DNA from 2 places in the Streptomyces yatensis genome. Region 1 is predicted to be linked to the other one. Evidence: riboswitches for the same ligand, from Rfam matches in the RefSeq annotation. Region 1 holds a riboswitch; the other holds the start of a gene.

Region 1 (3,727 bases):
AATCATGAACACGCGCGTGGCGGCCTCCAGGCCGTTCCACTTCTCCGACTGCCACATGGCGAACCACTCGCCGCCGATGCCGATGAACCCGGCACCGAACAGCAGCATCAGCATCAGCAGCCCCACGGTGCTCGCCTGCCGGGCGCGGCGTACGCGGGCTCCGGGCGGACCCGCGAACCACATGGCCGTCGCCGCGAGGAGCACGAGAGCGGCGAGGGTCTCCCAGGCGATGATGGCGACGTAGGCGGTGTCCTGGAGCGCGGTGGAGTCGATGGCCCGCCACATCAGGTCCTCGTCCTTGAACGTGGTGTCCATCGCCAGGACATGGCGTACGAACTGCTGGTTGCTGTCGAAGTCGGTGATGTTCCCGAAGGCGACGAGCGTGATGTACAGCGCGATCGTCCCGGTGAGCACCCCCGAGGTCATCGCGTGGACACGGGGTGAACGTATTCTGCCGGTTCGCTCTGTCACGATGACCTCTGTCTCCCGTTGGATCCCGCCGACCATGAAGCGTGCGAGAGCCGTAGCGTACAACTGACCGGATCACAGCGGTGATGGACGCCGTGCGGCTGCCGAGCGGAGCCGACGGCCGGGAGATGCGGGTCACACGCGGCCATGTCACAGGCGGTCGGGCCGTCTCGTCTCAGGGGTGTAGCCACGGAACGACTTCGGAGGAGCACACCATGGACGCGCGACTGAACTACTCCGCCAGCCAGACCGCCGGCAAGGTCCTGAGGCCTGTCATGGCGGCCGGCAGAGCGGTCAAGGAATCGCCGCTGCCGGTGGCGACGCAGGAGCTGGTGGCGATTCGGGTGAGCCAGATCAACGGCTGCGCCGCCTGCATCGACATGCACACCAAGGAAGCCGCCGCGGCCGGTGAGACCCCGGTGCGGCTGAACCTGGTCGCGGTATGGCGGGAGGCCACCGTCTTCACCGATGCCGAACGGGCCGCGCTGGCACTGGCGGAGGAGGGGACCCGGGTCGCGGACGCGGCCGGTGGGGTCGGCGACGAGGCGTGGGCGAAGGCCGCCGAGCACTATGACGAGGAGCAGCTCACCGCCCTGGTGATCCTGGTCTCCTTCATGAATATGGTGAACCGGCTGAACGTCATCACCCGGCAGCCGGCGGCCGGTGACTACGAGGCCGGGCAGTTCCACTGACCGGCAACGGGCCCAGGGGGAAGGGGGAATCGGCGTGAACAAGGTCGAGGAGTTCGAGGAGCTGCGGCCGCTGCTGTTCTCGATCGCCTATCGGATCCTGGGCAGTGTGAGTGAGGCCGAGGACGCGGTGCAGGAGACCTGGCTGCGCTTCGACGGCTCGACGACCCGGCCCACGTCGACCAAGGCCTATCTGTCGGCCACGGTGACGCGCATCTCGATCGATGTGCTGCGCTCCGCGCGGGTGCGACGGGAGGAGTACGTGGGCCCGTGGTTCCCCGAGCCGCTGCTCAGCGATCCGTATCAGGATCCGGCCCGGGCGGTGGAGCTGGCCGACTCGGTGTCGATGGCGGCCCTGTTGCTGCTGGAGCGGCTCAGCCCGCTGGAGCGGGCGGTGTTCGTGCTGCGGGAGGTGTTCGCCTTCGGGTTCGACGAGGTCGCCACGGCGGTGGGCCGGTCGGAGGCGGCCTGCCGCCAGTTGCTGGTGCGGGCGCGGCGGCATATGGCGGCCGGGCGGCCGCGGTTCGAGGCGGACCGGCGGGAGCGGCAGCAGCTGGCCACGCGGTTCTTCGACGCGCTGAAGGACGGCGACGTGGGCGCGCTGCGCAACCTGCTGGCCGCCGACGTGCAACTGGTCGGGGACGGCGGTGGCAAGGCCCCGCAACTGGCCAAGGCCGTCATGGGCGCGGAGAACGTGGCCCGGCTGCTGGGCACGGTCTTCCCCTGGCTGCTGCGGATCGATGTGTCGTTCGAGCTCCATGAGGTCAACGGCCAGCCCGGCGCGGTCTTCCGCGAGCGGGACGGCAAGGTGCTCCAGGCCCTGGTGCTCGATGTGCTCGACGGGCAGATCCAGGCCATCCGGGCGGTGATCAATCCCGACAAGCTCGGCCACCTCGGGCCGGTCGGCGACGCCTGGGCCGTCGACCGCGAGGTGAGGCAGGCCCGTCGGCGGCCGAACCGACTCCGGGACGCGGTCTCCCACCCCGTGACCGGTCCGACACCCTGATCGTTCGACGATCTTGATACTCTCGGGGAGCCAGTCGTGCCACATCCGAGGCCAGGGAATCCGGTGTGAATCCGGAGCTGACGCGCAGCGGTGAGGGGGACGGGCGGGGCATGTGACACCACTGGGAGGAGTCCGTGACGGCCGCGAGGCCGCCGCGAACGAGCACCGGGAAGGGGCCCCGTCCGGACGAACCCGAGTCCGAAGACCTGCTGGCACCTCCGCGCCCCGTGCGGGGAGGACGTCCGTAGGCCAGGCTCCGCGTACGAGCCCCGACAACCGAGGCATGCCCGTGCTCCGCTCTGCCCGCCGTACCGCGGCCCTCCTGCTCGCCCCCGCCCTCCTGCTCACCGCGTGCGGTGGCTCCGGCCACGAGGGCTCGGACGCCACGAAGCCCGCCGGTGCCGGCTATCCGCGCACCATCGACAACTGCGGCCACAAGGTCACGGTGAAGTCCGCCCCGAAGCGGGCCCTCTCCCTCAACCAGGGCACGACGGAGATCCTGCTCTCCCTCGGCCTCGCCGACCGCATGGCCGGCACCGCCACCTGGACCGACCCGGTGATGAAGGGCCTGGAGAAGGCCAACGCGACGGTGCCGCGCCTGGCGGACAACATGCCGTCCTTCGAGAAGGCCCTGGACACCGAACCCGACTTCGTCACCGCCTCGTTCGTCTCCACCCTCGGCAAGGGCGGCGTGGCCACCCGTGAGCAGTTCGAGAAGCTGGGCGTGCCCACGTATGTTTCGCCGTCCGACTGCGCGGCGGGCCGCGACCCCGACAGCGGTGGCGACGGCTCCCGCGGCAAGCCACTCACCCTGGACACCGTCTACGGCGAGATACGCGACCTGGCCCGCGCGTTCGGCGTCGACGAGCGGGGCGAGAAGCTCATCGCACGGTTGAAGCAGCGGGTGCGGACGGCCACCGAGGGACTGGACGCCCCCGGCGTCTCCCTCATGTACTGGTTCGCCAACGCCCAGTCGCCCTACCTCGGCGGCTGCTGCGGCGCGCCGGGCGCCATCACCCGGGCCGTCGGGGCGAAGAACGCCTTCTCCGACACCCACGACGAATGGCCGCAGATCAACTGGGAGACCGTGGCCGACCGCGACCCGGACGTCATCGTCCTCGGCGATCTCACGCGCAGGCAGCAGACCGCGGAGAACGCCAAGGCCAAGATCCGTTTCCTGGAGACCAACGCCGCCACCCGCAATCTCACCGCCGTGAAGAAGAAGCGGTACGTCCTGCTGAGCGGGCAGGCCATGAACCCGTCCATCCGCACCGTCGAAGGGGTCGAGCAGGTCGCCGCCGGGCTGCGCCACTTCGGACTCGCCACATGAGCACCCGCCTCCTGCTGCTGATCGCGGGAGGGCCGGCCGCGCTGTTGGCGTCGATCGCCGTCGCCGTGACCATCGGTCCCGCCGACATCTCCACGGCCGACGTCTGGGCGGCGGTCACCGCCCATCTCGGCCTGGGCGAGGGCACGTTGCCACCGCTGCGCGACGGCATCGTGTGGAACCTGCGCATGCCCCGCACCCTGCTCGCCGCGGTGTGCGGGGCGGGGCTGGCCCTCT
Region 2 (3,727 bases), 4.7 Mb from region 1:
TTGCGCAGGTTCTGCCCGTAGAGCTGGACGAGGTTCCCACCGGCGGCGGGACCCGAGTTGGGCGTCACGGACAGCAGCAACGGCGGCCCCACCTGGGACGGGGGCCAGTTGGCCGCGGTGGGGGCGGCGGTCGCGAGAGCGGTCGAGATCATGGTTGGTCCTCCCGGGGAAGGGTTCGGGTGAGAGGCGCCGACGGCATGCCGATGTCGTGGGCAGGCCGCTGGTCAACGCCTTGTCGTCGCCGCGCGGTCGAGGCGGGCGCGGTGGAGGCAGGCCGGCACCGGAGGAACGGAAAGCCGCCGGGCGGCCGGTCAGGGCGCGGAATCGATGCGCCGGATGAGAGCGGAGCTACGGGACGAACGCCCGGCTCCTGGCTGGCCTACGAGGTATGGGGCACCCTCGGCGGCACGTTTCCAGTTATCCACGCCGACCCCCATCGCTCAAGGTTCCGGGGCTGCCATCACTCGTTTGGCGCATCTGGGCGCGCCTGGCGGCGAGCTTGTATGACAAGCGCTCCGCTATTCGGGGGAACGCGCGGCCGGACTATGGTCTGCCGTCCTCCACCGTGCCTCTAATGAGTGACATCGGCAGTGCCAACCCGTGCGGGACCACCCGGGGAGGGAGCGATCCGATGAGCCTCGCCGCATTCCTCCTCGCCCTCGGCACCACCTGCCGTATCACCCGTTTCATCACCAAGGACACGCTGGCGGCGGGGTTCAGGACCTGGGTCGCCGACCGCTTCGGCGACGACTCCCGGCCCACCTACCTCGTCAACTGCGGCTGGTGCACCAGCACCTGGGTCGCCGGCGCCATCGCCGTCTACGCCTCCTTGCTGCACACCACCGCCTGGTTCCTCCTCCCGGCCACCGCCCTGACGCTCTCCTACCTCGCCGGGCTCGCCTCGCGGTGGCTGGACTGACACCGACCTGTACTGGGCTCGAGCCTGAACTGGGCTCGAGGGAGACTCGAGGGAAAGGAACGGCAGCCATGGCCTGCAACTGCGGCGGAGGGGCGCGTGGCCCGCGACCCGTTGTCGTCTATGAGTTGACGCTGCCGGACGGCACGGTCCGGCGCTATTTCACCTATCAGGAGGCCGACGCGGCCAACAAGCGCGCGGGCTCCACCGGAGTGATCAACACCGCCGTCCAGTGACGCCGAAGACCGGCGCGTGACCGCGTGACGGCGAAGACCGGCGCCAGACGCATGGCGGGCCCGCTGTCAGTGGTGTGCGGCAGACTGCGGCCATGGACATCACGATCAGGCGGGCGCAGGACGCGGAGCTGGACGGAATCGGCGAGCTCACCGCGCAGGTGTATCTCGGGGACGGGCTCCTGGACTTCGGGGACAGTGATCCATATCTCACCACCCTGCGCGACGCCCGGCGCCGGGCCGCCGAGGCCGAGCTGCTGGTCGCGGCGGACGCGGCGAGCGACGAGGTGCTGGGGGCCGTGGCGTTCGCCGTGTACGGCGGGGCGTATGCGGAGCTGGCCCGGCCCGGCGAGGGCGAGTTCCGGATGCTGGCCGTGCGGGCTCAGTCGCGGCGGCGCGGGGTGGCCGAGGCGCTGGTGCGCGCCTGCCTGGACCGGGGGCGCGCGCTGGGGCTCGAGCGGATCGTGATCAGCAGCCAGCGGTCCATGACCGCCGCCCACCGGCTGTACGAGCGGCTGGGGTTCGTGCGGGCCCCGGAGCGGGACTGGTCGCCGATAGCCAAGCTGGACCTCACCCTGTGGGCGTTCACGGTGGAGCTGTGACGACCGGTGCCGCGCGCCCTGGGCCATGGGCTCGTGTGCGCGCCGGGCCACGGGCCGCCACGGGCCCCAGGTCACGGGCCACCTCCGGAACGCACTAGCACATTCATACGAAACTCCGCACCTCGCGACACAAGATATGGGGGTGCGTGCGTCGGCCGACACAAGATGTATGCTCGTCCTCGCTGTCGCCGCAGGGGAATCCGGTGGGAATCCGGAACTGTCCCGCAACGGTGTACGTGTGCGCTTATGCGGCGTGCCCGTAAGTCCGAGCACCTGCCGACGGCCCTGTGTGAACACGTCCCCCGGCCTCGAGGGTTGGGCCGATGGACGCTGCGTGGTGTGCCCGACGTACGAGGAGTGCGGCATCGGCATGCCCGTACGCGCCCATCGCACCTCCCTCGTGGCCCCGGCCGAGCGAGGGAGAGCACCTCAGTGACCATCGCGCCCGCAGATCCGGTTTCAGAGCAGGCGGTTTCTCAGGCAGCGCATGACGCGCCCGGAACCGCCCTGCTGCGGATCCTCACCGGACTCACCGCCGACCTGCCCGCCACCGACCCCGGCAAGGTCGCGGCCGCCGCCCTGCGCGGCCGCCATCCCGGCTCGGACGAGGCGGAGTTGCGTGACCTGGCGACCGAGGCCGCGGCCGGGCTGATCGCCGAGGAGCCGGAGTACTCGCGGCTGGCCGCGCGGCTGCTGGCGCTCACCATCACGGAGGAGGCGGCCGGGCAGGGCGCGGTCTCCTTCTCCACCTCCGTCCAGGTGGGCCACCGCGAGGGCCTGCTGGCCGACTCCACCGCGGAGTTCGCCGCCGCCCACGCCGCCCGGCTGGACGCACTGGTGGAGCGGGCCCTGGCCGACGGCGCCGACAAGCGCTTCGGCTACTTCGGACTGCGCACCCTCTACAGCCGCTATCTGCTGCGCCACCCGATCACCCGTCAGGTGATCGAGACCCCGCAGCACTTCCTGCTGCGGGTGGCCTGCGGGCTCGCCGAGGACCTCTCGGAGCGGGCGCTGGACGATGTGGCCGAGCTGTACCGGCTCACCAGCACGCTGTCGTATCTGCCCAGCTCCCCCACGCTGTTCAACTCCGGCACCCGGCATCCGCAGATGTCGTCCTGCTATCTGCTGGACTCGCCGCTGGACGAGCTGGACTCGATCTACAACCGCTACCACCAGGTGGCCCGGCTGTCGAAGCACGCGGGCGGCATCGGCCTGTCCTACTCCCGTATCCGGGCCCGCGGTTCGCTGATCCGGGGCACCAACGGGCACTCCAACGGCATCGTGCCGTTCCTGCGCACGCTCGACGCCTCGGTGGCCGCCGTCAACCAGGGCGGTCGGCGCAAGGGCGCGGCCTGCGTCTATCTGGAGACCTGGCACGCGGACCTCGAGGAGTTCCTGGAGCTGCGGGACAACACGGGCGAGGAGGCCCGTCGCACCCACAACCTCAACATCGCCCACTGGATCCCGGACGAGTTCATGCGCCGGGTCGAGGCGGACGCCGACTGGTCGCTGTTCTCCCCGGTCGACGCGCCCGCTCTGGTGGACCTGTGGGGCGATGAGTTCGACGCCGCGTACCGGAAGGCCGAGGCCGAGGGGCGGGCGGTCAAGCAGGTCCCGGCGCGGCAGCTCTACGCCCGGATGATGCGCACCCTCGCGCAGACCGGCAACGGCTGGATGACGTTCAAGGACGCCGCCAACCGCACCGCCAACCAGACCGCCGAGCCCGGCAGGGTCGTCCACTCCTCGAATCTCTGCACCGAGATCCTGGAGGTCACCGACGACGGCGAGACCGCCGTGTGCAACCTCGGCTCGGTCAACCTCGCCGCCCACCTGGACGAGGACGGGCAGGTGGACTGGGAGCGCCTGGACGCCACCGTCCGCACCGCCGTGACCTTCCTCGACCGCGTGGTGGACATCAACTTCTACCCCACGGACGAGGCCGGGGCCTCCAACTCGCGCTGGCGCCCGGTGGGTCT

What was found. Region 1 has a riboswitch for cobalamin ahead of J8403_RS35965 (ABC transporter substrate-binding protein). Riboswitches for the same ligand answer to the same signal wherever they lie in the genome.
Region 2: another riboswitch for cobalamin. It lies ahead of J8403_RS15675 (ribonucleoside-diphosphate reductase subunit alpha); the one in region 1 lies ahead of J8403_RS35965 (ABC transporter substrate-binding protein).

The regions. Positions count from the first base shown of each region.
Region 1 covers NZ_CP072941.1:8,586,085-8,589,811, forward strand. Annotated here, with positions in the region: gene J8403_RS35950 (DUF2165 domain-containing protein) at 1-426, opposite strand, end outside; gene J8403_RS35955 (carboxymuconolactone decarboxylase family protein) at 684-1,160, shown strand; gene J8403_RS35960 (RNA polymerase sigma-70 factor) at 1,195-2,163, shown strand; cobalamin riboswitch at 2,178-2,391, shown strand; gene J8403_RS35965 (ABC transporter substrate-binding protein) at 2,453-3,493, shown strand; gene J8403_RS35970 (FecCD family ABC transporter permease) at 3,490-3,727, shown strand, end outside.
Region 2 covers NZ_CP072941.1:3,862,273-3,865,999, forward strand. Annotated here, with positions in the region: gene J8403_RS15655 (IPT/TIG domain-containing protein) at 1-152, opposite strand, end outside; gene J8403_RS15660 (hypothetical protein) at 632-919, shown strand; gene J8403_RS15665 (DUF7196 family protein) at 988-1,152, shown strand; gene J8403_RS15670 (GNAT family N-acetyltransferase) at 1,245-1,751, shown strand; cobalamin riboswitch at 1,889-2,046, shown strand; gene J8403_RS15675 (ribonucleoside-diphosphate reductase subunit alpha) at 2,184-3,727, shown strand, end outside.